Regions from separate parts of the Streptomyces chrestomyceticus JCM 4735 genome, predicted to be linked through region 3. Evidence: predicted binding sites of a transcription regulator. Region 3 holds the regulator's gene; each other region holds the start of a gene.
The links. Region 3 encodes HrcA, which represses chaperone genes, less so after heat shock. Its sites were predicted from a motif close to TTNGCACTCNGNNNNNCNGAGTGCNAA; they were not measured.
Positions count from the first base shown of each region.

Region 1: a site for HrcA is predicted at 3,252-3,278, ahead of groES (co-chaperone GroES). Genes of this name have one in related genera too.
Region 2: a site for HrcA is predicted at 1,855-1,881, ahead of groL (chaperonin GroEL). Genes of this name have one in related genera too.

Region 1 is NZ_BHZC01000001.1:5,301,855-5,307,521, forward strand. It holds gene EJG53_RS22980 (LCP family protein) at 1-250, opposite strand, end outside; gene EJG53_RS22985 (sensor histidine kinase) at 384-1,796, opposite strand; gene EJG53_RS22990 (response regulator transcription factor) at 1,837-2,517, opposite strand; gene groES (co-chaperone GroES) at 3,425-3,733, shown strand; gene groL (chaperonin GroEL) at 3,837-5,459, shown strand; gene EJG53_RS23005 (GntR family transcriptional regulator) at 5,537-5,667, opposite strand, start outside.
Region 2 is NZ_BHZC01000001.1:3,919,684-3,925,350, reverse strand. It holds gene thrC (threonine synthase) at 1-536, shown strand, start outside; gene EJG53_RS16400 (MoaD/ThiS family protein) at 720-998, shown strand; gene EJG53_RS16395 (cold-shock protein) at 1,437-1,640, shown strand; gene groL (chaperonin GroEL) at 2,068-3,690, shown strand; gene EJG53_RS16385 (SDR family NAD(P)-dependent oxidoreductase) at 4,017-4,751, shown strand; gene EJG53_RS16380 (alanine/glycine:cation symporter family protein) at 4,934-5,667, shown strand, end outside.
Region 3 is NZ_BHZC01000001.1:6,301,775-6,307,441, reverse strand. It holds gene EJG53_RS27275 (nitronate monooxygenase) at 1-577, opposite strand, end outside; gene dnaJ (molecular chaperone DnaJ) at 792-1,928, opposite strand; gene hrcA (heat-inducible transcriptional repressor HrcA) at 1,929-2,945, opposite strand; gene EJG53_RS27260 (MBL fold metallo-hydrolase) at 3,198-3,932, shown strand; gene EJG53_RS27255 (DUF3097 domain-containing protein) at 3,961-4,788, shown strand; gene EJG53_RS27250 (Uma2 family endonuclease) at 4,804-5,394, opposite strand; gene hemW (radical SAM family heme chaperone HemW) at 5,500-5,667, opposite strand, start outside.

The sequences.
Region 1 (5,667 bases), 1.0 Mb from region 3:
CGATGTCGGACGAGGCGCCCGCGTGCAGCTTCTCCAGCACGTCCTTCGGCAGGTCGTTCCCGTCCTGGTCCTTACGGCTGTCCAGCCCCATCAGCAGGATGTTGACCGCCCCGCCGGACGATCTGGGCGCCCCGTCGCCGAGCGCCCGCGACGAGCCGATCCGCGCGGCGAGATCGCGGTAGAGGTACCAGCCCGCGCCCGCCGTGCCCAGCAGGAGCACGGCCACGCACAGGGCCAGCCTGCGCAACACGACACGACGCCGGGACCGGCGCCGGCGCCCTCGCGGGCGGGCGGACTCCGGAGCGGTGGGCCTGCGACGGTGCTTCATCCGAACAGGCTGACGGCCCGCCGCTGAAGGAAGCCTGAAGGTCCTGAAGAACCCCTCAGGAGTGGCGCCCGACGCCGGCGGCGCCTTCGACGGCCGGTACGGGCAGTACCACCACAAACCGCGCACCGGCCCGCCCGTCCTCCCGCCCCCGCACGGTCAGCTCCCCGCCGTGCGCGCGGGCGATCCCCCGGGCGATGGCCAGCCCCAGCCCCGTACCGCCGGTCTCCCGGCCACGCGCCGCGTCGAGCCGGGCGAACCGCTCGAAAACCTTCCCCCGGTCCGCCTCCGGAACCCCAGGCCCGTCATCCACCACTTCCAGCACGGCCTGCCCCGCCCCCGGATCCCCCCACGCCACAAGCCGCACCTCGGACGCCGCATACCGCAGCGCGTTGTCGACCAGATTGGTCAGCAGACGCTCCAGTTGCGCCGGATCACCCCGCACCGGAACGGGCTCACCGGCCTCGACGACCAGCCGCGGCCCACCGCCGCCCGGACGGCGCGCGGCCTCCTCCGCCGCCAGCAGCGCCAGATCCACCGGCTCCGCGCCACGCGGGGCATGCGCGTCGAGCCGGGCGAGAAGCAGCAGGTCAGCGGCGATCCGCTGCAGCCGCTCGGTGTCCCGCAGCGCCGCGCGTACGGACTCCTCATGCTCGCCGCCACAGCCGCCACCCCTGCCCGCGAGCGCCACCTCCAGCCGGGACCGCACCGCCGCGATCGGATTGCGCAACTCGTGCGACGCGTCCGCGACGAACTGGCGCTGCCGGGTGACGGCCTGCTCCAGCCGGTCCAGGGTGGCATTGACCGTACGGGCCATCAGCGCGATCTCGTCACCGCCCGCCGGATCCGGCACCCGCCGGTCCAGCTCGCTCTCGCTGACGGCGGCCAGCTCGGTCCTGATGGCCGTGACCGGACGCAGCGCCAGCCCCGTCACCGCCCACGCGATGGCGGCGGCCAGCGCGATCAGCGGCGGGGCGCTGGCCAGCAGGGCCACGCCGATGGCGTGGGTCGCGTCGTCCACGTCCGAGAGCACGGTCACGGCGTACACGTACCGCTCCTGCCCGCTGCCGCCGGGCGGCGACGCCCGGACGACCACCACGTCCGCGCGCGCACCGCCGGCCGCCGCGGCGGGGGAGCCGGTCAGCACGCGGTCGGCGGAGTCCTGCCCCGGGGAGGGACGCAAGCCCCGCAGTTCGGCGGCGAGCGGATCAGCGGTACGGAGACTGGTGGCGACGACCCGGCCCGTCGCGTCCAGAACCAGCACCAGATCCACACCGTCGGCGGGCGAAGGCAGCACGTCCGGCAGGGCACCCGTGTCCGCCTGCGCGGCGACCTTACGGGCGGCCACTTCCGTACGACTGGTGGTGTTGTCCAGAAGGTTCGCCCGCAACAACGCGTACAGCCAACCACCCCCCACGGCCAGCACGAGACCCATCGCGAGCGCCGCGGCCGCGGCGGTGCGGCCGCGCATGGACGCGGGCCTGGTCCGGAACCGGACCCGACGGCGGTTTTCAGCCGTCATCGGGCGCCATCCGGTACCCCGTCCCGTGCACGGTACGGATGGAATGGCGTCCGAACGGCACGTCCACCTTCTTGCGCAACGACGAGACGTACACCTCGACGATGTTGGGATCCACGTCGGCCGGCGAGTCCCACACCTCGTCGAGGATGTCCCGCTTGGCGACCGCCTGCCCCTCGCCCGCCATGAGACAGCGCAGCACGCCCAGTTCCCGCGCGGTCAGCTCGATCTCGGTGTCACCTCGACGACAACGCCGGGCCTCGGCATCCAGCGTGAGATCACCACTCTGCAAGGTGCGCGGACGCTCGGCAGCCCGCCCACGCCGGGTGAGCGCACGCAACCGGGCGAGCAGCACGACGAACGAGAACGGTTTCGTCAGGTAATCGTCGGCGCCCGCGTCCAGCCCCTCGGCCACGTCGTACTCGCCGTCCTTGGCGGTCAGCATCAGCACCGGCGTCCAGTCGTCGCGGCGCCGCAGCCGCCCACAGATCTCGTACCCACTGGGCCCCGGCAGCATCACATCCAGCACGATCGCGTCATAGGCCCCCGCCAACGCCAGCTCCAGCCCCCGATGCCCGTCCCGGGCCACATCCACCCAGTGCCCCTCAGCAGCCAGCCCCCGCCGCAAGGAGTCGGCGAGCCCCTCTTCGTCCTCCACGACCAGTATGTGCATGGACTCATTGTCATGGTTCAGGTGTATTCCTGGGGGAGGAGCTGGTGGGTGCGCGTCGGGCGCGATGAGCCCCGGTGGGGGTGCGCGTCTTGCGCGATGGGTCCGGTGGTGGGGGGCTCGGGGTCCCTCCGGGGTCACTCCTCGGCACCGTGGACCGCAACGTACCTTGATTAGGCAACGCAGAGGCCCGGCTGCCTGCGGGGAGACCCCTGCGGGACCCGAGCCCTGGCCGTCGAGCGGCTATCGGTGCGATTGGGCTGGGCTTCTCACAAGCCGAGGCACCCTGGCGCGTCAGCGCCCGGTGGCGCGGCGAAGCCGCGTCGGCGTGAGCCGGCCTGGTGTGCGCGTTGCATCGCCGGGGAGTGGCCTGCCGTCCCGCCACCTCCCCGTGAGCCTCACCCCCACGTAAGGCGCCCTCCTGTGTCATCGAAAACTTCCCCCCACCGACCTCGGCTCGCCAAACCGGCCGGAGGGGGCGTGTAGGGGGCCATCCCCGCAGGCAGCCGGGTGTCTGCGTCACCGAAAAAAAGTCACGTCGCGGTGCACGGTGCCGAGGAGTTGGCCCCCTGCGCGCCCCCGCCCCACAACGCACCCCATGCGAGCCGAACGTCAACCCCACACACCCCCGCGCGAAGCGCAAAGCAGCACGCAGTGCAGACCAGGATTGCCAAGCCCCCCACCTGGGCAAGGAGCCCCAGAACCACCCACCCCCGGAAAGACGCGCCGCAGGCGCATTGGCACTCCGCTTGACCGAGTGCTAACCGCGTCATAGTCTCGGCTCTGGCACTCTCCACCGGGGAGTGCCAAACACAGCGACGGGCAGGTCCGGCACCCGCGACGACGGATCCTCCTGGTCGCCACCTCAGACAGTTAACCCCGTGAGATCTCCGAAGGGGGAGGTCGGATCGTGACGACCGCCAGCTCCAAGGTTGCCATCAAGCCGCTCGAGGACCGCATCGTGGTCCAGCCGCTCGACGCCGAGCAGACCACGGCTTCGGGCCTGGTCATTCCCGACACCGCGAAGGAGAAGCCCCAGGAGGGCGCCGTCCTCGCCGTGGGTCCGGGCCGCTTCGAGAACGGCGAGCGCCTGCCGCTCGACGTCCAGGTGGGTGACGTCGTTCTCTACAGCAAGTACGGCGGCACCGAGGTGAAGTACAACGGCGACGAGTACCTCGTCCTCTCGGCGCGCGACGTGCTCGCGATCATCGAGAAGTAATTCACCGAAGATTGCCTTGATCTGCGCCCCTGGTTCCCGCGTCTAAACAACCGGTTTCCCGGGGCGCAGTTCGTTGCAGAGAACGACTAAGGACACGTAACTCATGGCGAAGATCCTGAAGTTCGACGAGGACGCCCGTCGCGCCCTTGAGCGCGGCGTCAACAAGCTTGCCGACACCGTGAAGGTGACGATCGGCCCCAAGGGCCGCAACGTCGTCATCGACAAGAAGTTCGGCGCCCCGACCATCACCAACGACGGCGTGACCATCGCCCGTGAGGTCGAGGTCGACGACCCGTACGAGAACCTCGGCGCGCAGCTCGTGAAGGAGGTGGCGACCAAGACCAACGACATCGCGGGTGACGGCACCACCACCGCCACCGTGCTGGCGCAGGCGCTGGTCCGTGAGGGTCTGCGCAACGTCGCCGCGGGCGCTTCCCCGGCCGCCCTGAAGAAGGGCATCGACGCCGCGGTCAAGGCCGTGTCCGAGGACCTCCTCGCGACCGCCCGCCCGATCGACGAGAAGTCCGACATCGCGGCCGTCGCCGGTCTGTCCGCGCAGGACAAGCAGGTCGGCGAGCTGATCGCCGAGGCGATGGACAAGGTCGGCAAGGACGGTGTCATCACCGTCGAGGAGTCCAACACCTTCGGCCTGGAGCTGGACTTCACCGAGGGCATGGCCTTCGACAAGGGCTACCTCTCGCCGTACATGGTCACCGACCAGGAGCGGATGGAAGCGGTCCTGGAGGACCCGTACATCCTGATCCACCAGGGCAAGATCGCCTCGATCCAGGACCTGCTGCCGCTGCTGGAGAAGGTCATCCAGGCCGGCTCCTCCAAGCCGCTGCTGATCATCGCCGAGGACGTCGAGGGCGAGGCCCTGTCGACCCTGGTCGTCAACAAGATCCGCGGCACCTTCAACGCCGTCGCCGTCAAGGCGCCCGGCTTCGGCGACCGCCGCAAGGCGATGCTCGGCGACATGGCCGCCCTGACCGGCGCGACCGTCATCGCCGAGGAGGTCGGCCTCAAGCTCGACCAGGCCGGCCTGGACGTGCTGGGCACCGCCCGCCGCGTGACCGTCACCAAGGACGACACGACCATCGTGGACGGTGGCGGCAACTCCGCCGACGTCGAGGGCCGCGTCAACCAGATCAAGGCCGAGATCGAGTCGACCGACTCGGACTGGGACCGCGAGAAGCTCCAGGAGCGTCTGGCGAAGCTGGCCGGCGGCGTCTGCGTGATCCGCGTGGGTGCGGCCACCGAGGTCGAGCTCAAGGAGAAGAAGCACCGTCTGGAGGACGCCATCTCCGCGACCCGCGCCGCGGTCGAGGAGGGCATCGTCTCCGGTGGTGGCTCCGCCCTGGTGCACGCCGCCAAGGTGCTGGAGGGCTCCCTCGGCAAGGAGGGCGACGAGGCCACCGGTGTCGCCGTGGTCCGCCGCGCCGCCGTCGAGCCGCTGCGCTGGATCGCCGAGAACGCCGGCCTGGAGGGCTACGTCATCACCTCGAAGGTGGCGGAGCTGGACAAGAACCAGGGCTTCAACGCCGCGACCGGCGAGTACGGCGACCTGGTGAAGGCCGGCGTCATCGACCCGGTCAAGGTCACCCGCTCGGCGCTGGAGAACGCCGCGTCGATCGCCTCGCTGCTGCTCACGACCGAGACCCTGGTCGTCGAGAAGCCGGCCGAGGAGGAGCCCGAGGCCGGTCACGGCCACGGCCACGCCCACTGAGGCAGCTCATCGCCGTTCGAGGCCCGGTCCCCTTTCGAGGGGTCCGGGCCTCGTCCCGTTGACGGGAGTCCCCGCCGTCATCCGGCGGTGCCGTCGGCCAGCGCCGCTCGGACGATGCGGAGGGCCTCGTCGGTGCCGATGCCGGCGCGGGCGATGACGGCGGCGTACTCGGCGGCGGCGCGGCGTGCCCGTTCGCGTCCCTTCTCGC
Region 2 (5,667 bases), 2.4 Mb from region 3:
TCGTCATCCCGATCGCCTCCGGCTCCCAGCTCACGAAGATCGACAAGGGGCTGAAGGAGCTGATCGCGCTCGGCCTGGTCGAGGAGAAGCCGTACAAGATCTTCGGCGCCCAGGCCGAGGGCTGCTCGCCGGTCTCGACCGCCTTCAAGGCAGGTCACGACGTCGTACGGCCGCAGAAGCCGGACACCATCGCCAAGTCGCTGGCCATCGGCAACCCGGCCGACGGCCCGTACGTGCTCGACATCGCCCGGCGCACCGGCGGCGCGGTGGAGGACGTGAACGACGCGCAGGTGGTCGACGCGATCAAGCTGCTGGCCCGTACGGAGGGCATCTTCGCCGAGACGGCCGGCGGGGTGACCGTGGGCGTCACGAAGAAGCTGATCGAGGACGGGCTGCTCGACCCGGCGCTGACCACCGTCGTGCTCAACACCGGCGACGGGCTCAAGACGCTGGACGCCGTGGCGCCGACCACCGGGCCCACGGCCACCATCCGCCCGAGCCTGGACGCGTTCCGCGCGGCCGGCCTGGCGGGCTGACCGCCGCGCGCGGCCGTACACACCCGTACGCGGTCGCGCGCACCCGTACGCGTCGGTACACACCGGTACGCGTCCCGTACACCACGGCACGCGCCGGCGTACCCCGTCCGCGCCCGCGGTCATCGGTACGCCCGCGCCCGCCGCCCCTACGCACTCCTCCCGCGAGCTGGAAGGCAGCACACCATGAGCGTCAACGTCCGCATCCCGACCATCCTGCGCACCTACACCGGCGGCCAGGCCGAGGTCCCCGCCGAGGGGGCGACCCTCTCCGAGGTCATCCAGAACCTGGAGCAGAACCACGCCGGCATCGCGGCCCGCGTCCTGGACGACACCGGCAAGCTGCGGCGCTTCGTGAACGTCTACGTCAACGACGACGACGTGCGCTTCGAGCAGGGCCTGGCGACGCCGACGCCGGACGGCGCCGGCGTATCGATCATCCCGGCGGTGGCCGGCGGCTGCTGAGGCGGTCGCCCGGACGCCGTAACGATCTTTTTCGGCCCTTCCCCGGCCGAACGGCTGGAATCGCCCCGTCCGCCACGAAGCGGACGGGGCGATTCCATGTTGTTAAAGGCGATACAGTTGAGGTGATTCCTCGTCCAGCGCGTGCCGAACGCATATGAGTGCCCGGCAAGTTGTGCGCGAAGTGTGGACATGATTTGTCGCGTTGGTGAGCTTTGCCCGGCCCGACTTGCCCTGCCGTATGGGCTTTTCTTCGCATATTTGCGATTGTTCCCGAGAAGAATTCTCGTCCGACTGACCTGTTGCGCTGGGCAGTTGGACAGATACATTCAGCGGCGGTCGACGCGTTCCGGCGCACACCCCCTCCTGTCGGGGGGTGAGGTCTGACCCGGGTCCGCGGAGTGCGGTCCTGTGCAAGGGCCAGTAATAGGGGAGTTAGGCATGGCTCAGGGCACCGTCAAGTGGTTCAACGCGGAGAAGGGGTACGGCTTCATCGCGGTCGACGGTGGTGCGGATGTATTCGTCCACTACAGCGCGATCCAGATGGACGGTTACCGCACCCTTGAGGAGGGTCAGCGGGTCGAGTTCGAGATCTCGCAGGGCCAGAAAGGGCCGCAGGCGGACATGGTCCGCGTGGCCGGCTGAAGCGCCGACCGACTGCTGCGTACGAGGGTCCGCGTCCCCTGTGGGGGGCGCGGGCCTTCTGTGTTTGGGTGGGTAGGGGGGTGCTGCGGGGGGCGCAGGTCATCCGGGCCGCACCCGGTTTGACACCCGCCCCCCATGGGGATGGCTCCCGCCAAGCCGCTTGCGCCCTCCCGTCGCCCGGCCGCCACCCCCATACGAGGCTTCTGCGAAGCCGCTTGCACTCTAGGGGGTCGAGTGCTAATCATTGCGTTAGCACTCTACGAGTGAGAGTGACAGCTAAGGACCGACTCGGTGAGGTCCGCGGGCAGGTGGGGCAAGGAACCACAAGCTCGCAGACCGTCCGTCGCGGGCGCCAGCGCGGTCCGGAGTATCCACCCTCCCCCAGACGCAGTCCGGGGGGACCCCCAGTCCGGGAGGACCACTTCACATGGCCAAGATCATCGCGTTCGACGAGGAGGCACGGCGCGGTCTCGAGCGCGGGATGAACCAGCTCGCCGACGCCGTCAAGGTCACCCTTGGCCCCAAGGGCCGCAACGTCGTCCTCGAGAAGAAGTGGGGCGCCCCCACGATCACCAACGATGGTGTGTCCATCGCCAAGGAGATCGAGCTCGAGGACCCGTACGAGAAGATCGGCGCCGAGCTGGTCAAGGAGGTCGCGAAGAAGACGGACGACGTCGCCGGTGACGGCACGACGACCGCGACCGTCCTGGCCCAGGCCCTGGTCCGCGAGGGGCTGCGCAACGTGGCCGCCGGCGCCAACCCGATGGCCCTGAAGCGCGGCATCGAGCGCGCCGTCGAGGCTGTCTCCGCCGCCCTGCTGGAGCAGGCCAAGGACGTGGAGACCAAGGAGCAGATCGCTTCGACCGCCTCCATCTCCGCCGCCGACACCCAGATCGGCGAGCTGATCGCCGAGGCCATGGACAAGGTCGGCAAGGAAGGCGTCATCACCGTCGAGGAGTCCCAGACCTTCGGTCTGGAGCTGGAGCTCACCGAGGGTATGCGCTTCGACAAGGGCTACATCTCGGCGTACTTCGCCACCGACATGGAGCGTATGGAGGCGTCGCTCGACGACCCGTACATCCTCATCGTCAACTCGAAGATCTCCAACGTGAAGGACCTCCTTCCGCTGCTGGAGAAGGTCATGCAGTCGGGCAAGCCGCTGCTGATCATCGCCGAGGACGTCGAGGGTGAGGCCCTGTCGACCCTGGTCGTCAACAAGATCCGCGGCACCTTCAAGTCCGTCGCCGTCAAGGCCCCGGGCTTCGGCGACCGCCGCAAGGCCATGCTCGGCGACATCGCCATCCTCACCGGTGGCACGGTCATCTCCGAGGAGGTCGGCCTCAAGCTGGAGAACGCCGGTCTCGACCTGCTGGGCCGCGCCCGCAAGGTCGTCATCACCAAGGACGAGACCACCATCGTCGACGGTGCCGGTGACAGCGAGCAGGTCCAGGGCCGCGTCAACCAGATCCGCGCCGAGATCGAGAACAGCGACTCGGACTACGACCGCGAGAAGCTCCAGGAGCGTCTGGCGAAGCTGGCCGGCGGCGTGGCCGTCATCAAGGCCGGTGCCGCCACCGAGGTCGAGCTCAAGGAGCGCAAGCACCGCATCGAGGACGCCGTGCGCAACGCGAAGGCGGCCGTCGAGGAGGGCATCGTCGCCGGCGGTGGCGTCGCCCTGCTGCAGGCCTCCTCGGTCTTCGAGAAGCTGGAGCTGGAGGGTGACGAGGCCACCGGTGCCGCCGCTGTGAAGCTGGCCCTGGAGGCCCCGCTGAAGCAGATCTCCGTCAACGGCGGCCTCGAGGGCGGCGTTGTCGTGGAGAAGGTGCGCAACCTGGCCGTCGGCCACGGTCTGAACGCCGCGACCGGCGAGTACGTCGACATGATCGCCGAGGGCATCATCGACCCCGCCAAGGTCACCCGCTCCGCGCTGCAGAACGCCGCGTCGATCGCCGCGCTGTTCCTGACCACCGAGGCCGTCATCGCCGACAAGCCGGAGAAGGCCGCCGCGGCCGCTCCGGGCGGCATGCCGGGCGGTGACATGGACTTCTGATCCTCCCGGATCAACTGTCCTCAAGTCGCTGGGGCGGCACTCCTCCTCCCGGGGGGTGCCGCCCCAGCGGCGTTCCGGCACCTTTCGGGCGTGCGGCCTGCCGTACGGCGCGGCGTGCCGCTCCGTACGGTGGTCCAGGTGTGCCGTTCCGCACGGCGGTCCTTGCACTGCCCCCGGCCCGGCGGGGCACGATCACCCCATGACGACTCGAAACGGACAGGCTGCCCGACCGGACCGGTTCCCCGCGGACACCGTCGCCCTGATCACCGGCGGCAGCAGCGGAGTGGGCCTGGCGGCCGCGGCGGCTGCTCGCGGACGGCGCGCGGGTGGTGGTGTGCGGCCGCGACGAGCGCCGCCTGGACACCGCCGTGGCGCACCTGAGGGAGCGGGCGCAGGACGCGGTGACGGGCGGCGAAGCGGCCGTTGCGGATGCGACGGGGACGGGCCCGGGAGCGGCCGGTGACGCGGCGGACCGGGTGTTCGGCGTACGGGCCGACACGGCCTCCGTCGCCGACCTGGACGCCGCGGTCGAGGCGGTACGCGACCGCTTCGGGCACCTCGACATCATCTTCGCCAACGCGGGCCGGTACGCCGCCGCTCCCTTCGAGGAGATCACCGAGGCCGACTTCGACCAGGCGGTCGGCGTGAACTTCAAGGGCGTGTTCTTCACCGTCCAGCGGGCCCTTCCGCTGCTGCGCGACGGCGGTGCGGTGGTCATCAACGCCTCGTCGCTCGTGCAACGCGGACAGGCGGACGCCACCCTGCACTCCGCGACCAAGGCCGCCGCGCTCAACCTCGCCCGGACGCTCGCGGCGGCGCTCGCCGGGCGCCGTGTCCGCGTCAATTCGGTGAGCCCCGGCTACGTCGAGACGCCGATGTTCGCGGGCTCGGAGATCGATGTGGCGGAGGCGGAGAAGCTGAAGGCGCAGACGGCGGCGGGCAGGTTCGCGCGGCCCGAGGAGATCGCCGACGCGGTGGCCTTCCTGGCGTCCGGCGAGGCGTCGTACGTCAACGGGCAGGACCTGGTGGTGGACGGCGGGCTGCACGGCTGCGCCATGTGAGGGCTGTGGGGGACCGGGGCGCCCATCAGGGCGTTCCGTCGTTATGTCGCTTCTGTGAGATTCAGCATGCAAGGCGACGGTGGTCCTGGTATGGGCATGGCGGCCATACTTTCGGGAGCCTCACCGGAAGGTGATCTTCCGCGATGGCCGTCCCCGTACCCGGACGCCCCGCAAGGACGCCCATGAGCACGCTCGATTCGCTGATCGTCGCAGTCAACGACGGTCTCTGGACCTATTTGCTGATCCCGCTGGTGGTCTGCGCCGGTCTGTACTTCACGGTCCGCTCCCGGGCCGTGCAACTGCGGCTCTTCCCGGAGATGCTGCGCGTGCTCAAGGACAGGTCGGAGCCCAGGGCGGACGGCTCCAAACCGGTCTCGTCCTTCGGTGCCTTCACCATCTCGGCGGCCGCACGGGTCGGTACGGGCAACATCGCGGGCGTCGCCACCGCCATCACCCTCGGCGGGGCGGGCGCGGTGTTCTGGATGTGGGTGATGGCGGTCGTCGGCGGTGCCTCGGCGTTCGTCGAGTCGGCGCTGGCCCAGCTCTACAAGGTCCGCGACACCAAGGACCGGGACGGTGCGGGCTCCGGTACGTACCGTGGCGGCCCCGCCTACTACATGCAGCGCGGGCTCGGGAAGCGCTGGCCCGGTGTGCTGTTCGCGGTCGCCATCACCGTGACCTTCGGGTTCGTCTTCAACGCCGTGCAGTCCAACACGATCACCTCGGTCGCCTCCGGGTCCGTCTCCGGCAGCGGTGCGTCGTGGTTCGCCCCGGCGGTCGGCCTGCTGCTGGCCGTCCTGCTGGGCGTCGCGATCTGCGGCGGTGTCCGCCGCATCACCTCCGTTACGACCGTCCTCGTACCGGTCATGGCCGTCGTCTACCTGCTGCTGGGCACCGCCGTCGTCCTCCTCAACCT
Region 3 (5,667 bases):
CGTCGGCCTGCGGGTCGTCGCGGTGGGTGCCCTGGTGGCCGCCGGCCTCTATGCCCTGGACGCAGACCGCGTCGGCGCCGGCCCACTGCGCGGCCTGTGCCTCGGCGGCCGTGGTGGCGGTGACGATCGTGAACGTACCGACTTTGGCGAATCCGTCGAGAACGGCGCGCGACGGGCACCCGAAGTGGAAGGAGACGACCGGCACCGGGTCCTCGCGCAGGATGGCGAGCTTCGCCTCGTACCCGTCGTCGACACCCTCGTACGGGTCGATGTCGTCCAGCGGCGTCTCGTACCAGGCCGACTCGCCCGCGAGCTGCTCACGGTAGACCTCGACGGCCGCGTTGTCGGCGAGCGCGGGCTGCGGCATGAAGAGGTTGACGCCGAAGGGGCGGTCGGTGAGCCCGCGCAGTTGTTTGATCTCCTGATACATGCCGTCCGCGGTCTTGTACCCGGCGGCCAGGAAGCCGAGTCCGCCGGCGCCGCTGACGGCGGCGGCCAGCTCCGGGCGGGCGACGCCGCCTGCCATGGGGGCCTGCGCGATCGGATGACGGCAGAGATCGGTCAGCGCTGTGGGCATGACCACATCGTGTCACGCCGCACGCGGGGTCCCGAACCGGGCCCGGACCCACCAAGATCAAACAGGTCCGGCGATCAGGGCAGTTCGGGCGGGAACGGCGAACGGCGGCCGGGCCGAGAAGCCCGGCCGCCGCCGTGTGCCGTAACGGGGGGTCACCGCCCGGTGCCGTGCCCATCCGGGGGACAACCCCCGGACCCCCGGCAGGACGGAATGCCTACCGCCCGTTGAAAGCGTCCTTCAACCGCGAGAACAACCCCTGCTGCCCCGGCTGGAACTGCCCCGTCGGGCGCTCCTCCCCGCGCAGCTTGGCGAGCCGCCGCAGCAGCTCCTCCTGCTCCGCGTCCAGCTTCGACGGCGTGATGACCTCGACGTGCACGATGAGGTCGCCGCGCCCGTTGCCCCGCAGGTGGGTGACGCCGCGGCCGTGCAGCGGGATCGACTGGCCGGACTGGGTGCCGGGCCGGATGTCGATCTCCTCCATGCCGTCCAGCGTCTCCAGCGGGCACTTGGTGCCCAGCGCCGCCGCCGTCATCGGGATGGTGACCGTGCAGTGCAGGTCGTCGCCGCGCCGCTGGAACGTCGGGTGCGCCAGTTCGTGGATCTCCACGTACAGGTCGCCGGCCGGGCCGCCGCCGGGGCCGACCTCGCCCTCGCCCGCGAGCTGGATACGGGTGCCGTTGTCCACACCGGCCGGGATCTTGACCGTGAGCGTACGGCGCGAGCGGATGCGGCCGTCGCCGGCGCACTCCGGGCACGGGGTCGGCACGACGGTGCCGAAGCCCTGGCACTGCGGGCACGGCCGCGAGGTCATGACCTGGCCCAGGAAGGACCGGGTGACCTGCGAGACCTCACCGCGGCCGCGGCACATGTCACAGGTCTGCGCCGAGGTGCCGGGCGCCGCGCCCTCACCCGAACAGGTCGTACAGACGACGGCGGTGTCCACCTGGATGTCCTTGGTGGTCCCGAAGGCCGCCTCGTCCAGTTCGACGTCCAGCCGGATCATGGCGTCCTGGCCGCGCCGCGTGCGGGACCGGGGTCCGCGCTGCGACGCGGTGCCGAAGAACGCGTCCATGATGTCGGAGAAGTTGCCGAAGCCCGCGCCGAAGCCGCCGGCCCCGCCACCGCCACCCGCCTGCGAGAGGGGGTCGCCGCCGAGGTCGTAGACCTGCTTCTTCTGCGGGTCCGAGAGCACCTCGTAAGCGGCGTTGATCTCCTTGAACCGCTCCTGGGTCTTCGGATCCGGGTTCACATCCGGGTGCAGCTCGCGGGCCAGCCGCCGGAAAGCCTTCTTGATCTCGTCCTGCGAGGCATCGCGTCGTACGCCCAGGACCGCGTAATAGTCCGTGGCCACTTACGACTCCGCGAGGATCTGTCCGACGTAACGTGCCACTGCGCGTACCGCTCCCATCGTTCCGGGGTAGTCCATGCGGGTCGGTCCGACCACGCCGAGTTTGGCGACTGCCTCGTCGCCCGAACCGTAGCCGACCGCGACGACCGATGTGGACGTCAGGCCCTCATGGGCATTCTCATGCCCGATGCGTACGGTCATGCCGGAGTCCTTGGCCTCCCCCAGCAGTTTGAGGAGCACCACCTGCTCCTCCAGGGCCTCCAGCACCGGCCGGATGGTCAGTGGGAAATCGTGCCCGAAGCGCGTGAGATTGGCGGTGCCGCCGATCATCAGCCGCTCCTCGGTCTCCTCCACCAGAGTCTCCAGCAACACCGACAGCACTGTCGAGACCGTGCCCCGGTCCTCCTGCTCGAAGGACTCCGGGAGATCCTGCACGAGCTGCGGCACGTCCGTGAACCGCCGCCCCACCACGCGGCTGTTCAACCGCGCCCGCAGGTCCGCCAAGGAGGTCTCGCCGAACGGCGCCGGGCAGTCCACCATGCGCTGCTCGACCCGGCCGGTGTCCGTGATCAGCACCAGCATCAGCCGGGCCGGCGCCAGCGACAGCAGCTCCACGTGCCGCACCGTGGACCGGGTCAGCGACGGGTACTGCACGACGGCGACCTGCCGCGTGAGCTGCGCCAGCAGCCGTACCGTACGGCCCACGACGTCGTCCAGGTCGACGGCGCCGTCCAGGAAGTTCTGGATGGCGCGCCGCTCGGGGCTGGAGAGCGGCTTGACGCCGGCCAGCTTGTCGACGAAGAGGCGGTAGCCCTTGTCCGTCGGGATGCGCCCCGCGCTCGTGTGCGGCTGGGCGATGAAGCCCTCGTCCTCCAGCGCGGCCATGTCGTTGCGGACCGTGGCGGGAGAGACACCGAGCTGGTGCCGCTGGGTCAGCGCCTTGGAGCCGACCGGCTCCTCGGTCCCGACATAGTCCTGGACGATGGCGCGCAGCACTTCGAGTCTGCGTTCACTGAGCATCGCGCACACCTCCAGTCCGGCCGTGTCACCGGCGCGCGGCCGGGTTCTTCCGGGTCGTCTTCCCTGGCACTCATCAGGTCCGAGTGCCAGACCCTGACCAAGTGTACGGCCGGGTCGCACGGGCAGGGCAAGGGCGGCGGTACCGGAGTCGTGCTCCGGACTCCCGCGAAACGCGTACCGCGGGCGGCGGCGGGCACCCGGAACCCCCCGGTCCGGCGGGCAACGCTATCGCGATACGGCTAGCGTCTCGGTATGCGTACGACTTGGGAAGAGGCCGGGTGGGAACGGCTCGGCGCGGGCGTCGGGCGGCGCCGGATGCCCGGCTGGGACGAGACGGTGGGCGCCGTCGTCGGCTCGTCCGGTGTGCTGATCGTGGACACCGGCGCGACGATCCGGGACGGCGCCGAGCTGCGCCGTCAACTTCGCGACATCACAGGGCAGAACGTGACATATGTCGCGCTGACCCATCCCCACTTCGACCACGTCCTGGGCGCCGCGGCCTTCGCGGGCGTCCAGGTCTTCGGCGCGGCCGGGCTCGACGAGTTCCTGCCGCGCGCCCTGGACGACCTGCGGCGCGACGCGGTGTCGCACGGCGTGGACCCGGACGCCGCCGCGGAGGCCGCCGACCTGCTCGTGCGCCCGCACCACCTGGTCTCCGGCGAACGCACCGTCGACCTCGGCGACCGGCAGGTCCTGCTCGCCAACGTCGGCCCCGGCCACACCGCGCACGACCTGGTCGTCCTGGTACCCGGCACGCACGGCTCGCCCGAGGTCGTCTTCTGCGGCGACCTGGTCGAGGAGTCCGGCGAACCCCAGGCCGGACCGGACGCGATCCCCGGCCGGTGGCCCGCCGCCCTGGACCGGCTGCTGGCCCTCGGCGGCGAGGACGCGGTGTACGTACCCGGGCACGGAGCTGTCGTGGATGCCCGATTCGTCCGTGAGCAACGCGACGCGCTGAGCCGCCGCTTCGGCGTGTCGCGGCACTGACCGGCCATCCCTTCTTATCGTCTGTCCAATGCGCAGCAGAGAGTACGGCCCGGACCTCACCCCGCCGTGGAAGAAGCAGCAGCCGGCCCCCGAGGTCGAGGCCGAGCCGGACCTCGTCGTGGAAGAAGCCGTCACCGGGTTCTGCGGCGCGGTCGTCCGCTGCGAGAAGACCGCCGAGGGCCCGACCGTCACCCTGGAGGACCGCTTCGGCAAACACCGGGTCTTCCCGATGGTCCCGCGCGGCTTCCTCCTGGACGGCAAGCCCGTCACCCTCGTACGCCCCTCTTCCCGCGCCGCCGCACGCGGACCGGCCCGTACGGCCTCCGGCTCCCTGGCCGTCCCCGGCGCCCGCGCACGGGTCGCCCGCGCCGGGCGCATCTACGTCGAAGGGCGCCACGACGCCGAGCTGGTGGAACGCGTCTGGGGCGACGACCTGCGCATCGAGGGCGTCGTCGTGGAATACCTCGAAGGCGTCGACGACCTCCCGGCCATCGTCCGCTCCTTCTCCCCCGGCCCGGACGCCCGCCTCGGCGTCCTGGTCGACCACCTCGTCCCCGGCTCGAAGGAGTCCCGCATCGCGGCCTCGGTCACGGACGAGAACGTCCTGGTCGTCGGCCACCCGTACATCGACATCTGGGAAGCGGTGAAACCCGCCGCGGTCGGCATCCCCGCCTGGCCGTCCGTCCCCCGCGGCCAGGACTGGAAAACCGGCGTCTGCCGCGCCCTGCGCTGGCCGGAGAACACCGGGGCGGCGTGGCAGCACATCCTCTCCCACGTCCACTCCTACAAGGAGCTGGAGCCGGCGCTGCTGGGGCGGGTGGAGGAACTGATCGACTTCGTCACTGCGCCGGGGTGAGCGGCGTCGGCTCTGTTACGGGCGGGAGTGGGGCCTGGCGTCGGGGAGGGTCTGGAACTCACTGGTGTCCAGCTCGATGCCGAGGAGGTCGATCGGCACGGGGTCGCCGAACTTGGTGATGCGCCGCACGGCGTAGTCGGCGTCCTTACCGGTGCCGGTGGGCTCGGTGAACAGGACGCACTGGGCCATGACGGGATCGATGATCAGGTAGGCGGGGACCTTGCCCGCCGCGTAGACGCAGCGCTTGATGTCGTAGTCACGTTCGACGCTGGTCCTGGAGACGACCTCGACGAGCAAGGTGACGACTTCGGAGGGGAGCAGCCGCCCCGCTTCCGGCCCGGCGTCACGGTGAAGCACGACGAGGTCCGGCTGTGGCTCACTGGTCTCGCTCAGCAGATCGATGTCCTGAGTTTGCAGACAGTCCCACTTCTGGTCCGGGATCTGCCGCAACACCCTCAGCACGATCCGGTTGTGCACCAGATCAGGGCCCGCCATCATCACGATTTCCCCCCGCAGGAGTTCCGCCTTGTATCCCTCGGGGACCTCAAGGTCCTCGAAGAACGCGACGAGGGGGTGAGTGATCGGTCGGTCATCCACAGCCGTCATCTCCGTGGTCCTCCGCTTCACGCCGTCGTCATGAGTACGACAGCCGGCCAGGGAGCAGCGTAGGCCGATCCGCGCGGAAAGCACATGATTCACCCTGGCGAGCGATCAGTCCACCAGATCCCGCACCACCGCGTCCGCCAGCAGCCGCCCCCGCAGGGTCAGGACGGCGCGGCCCTCCTCGTACGGGCCAGGTTGCAGGAGGCCGTCGGACAGGGCTCGGGCGGCGGCCTTCGCTCCCGCCGGGGCGAGGAGGTCGAGGGGGCAGCCGGCCGC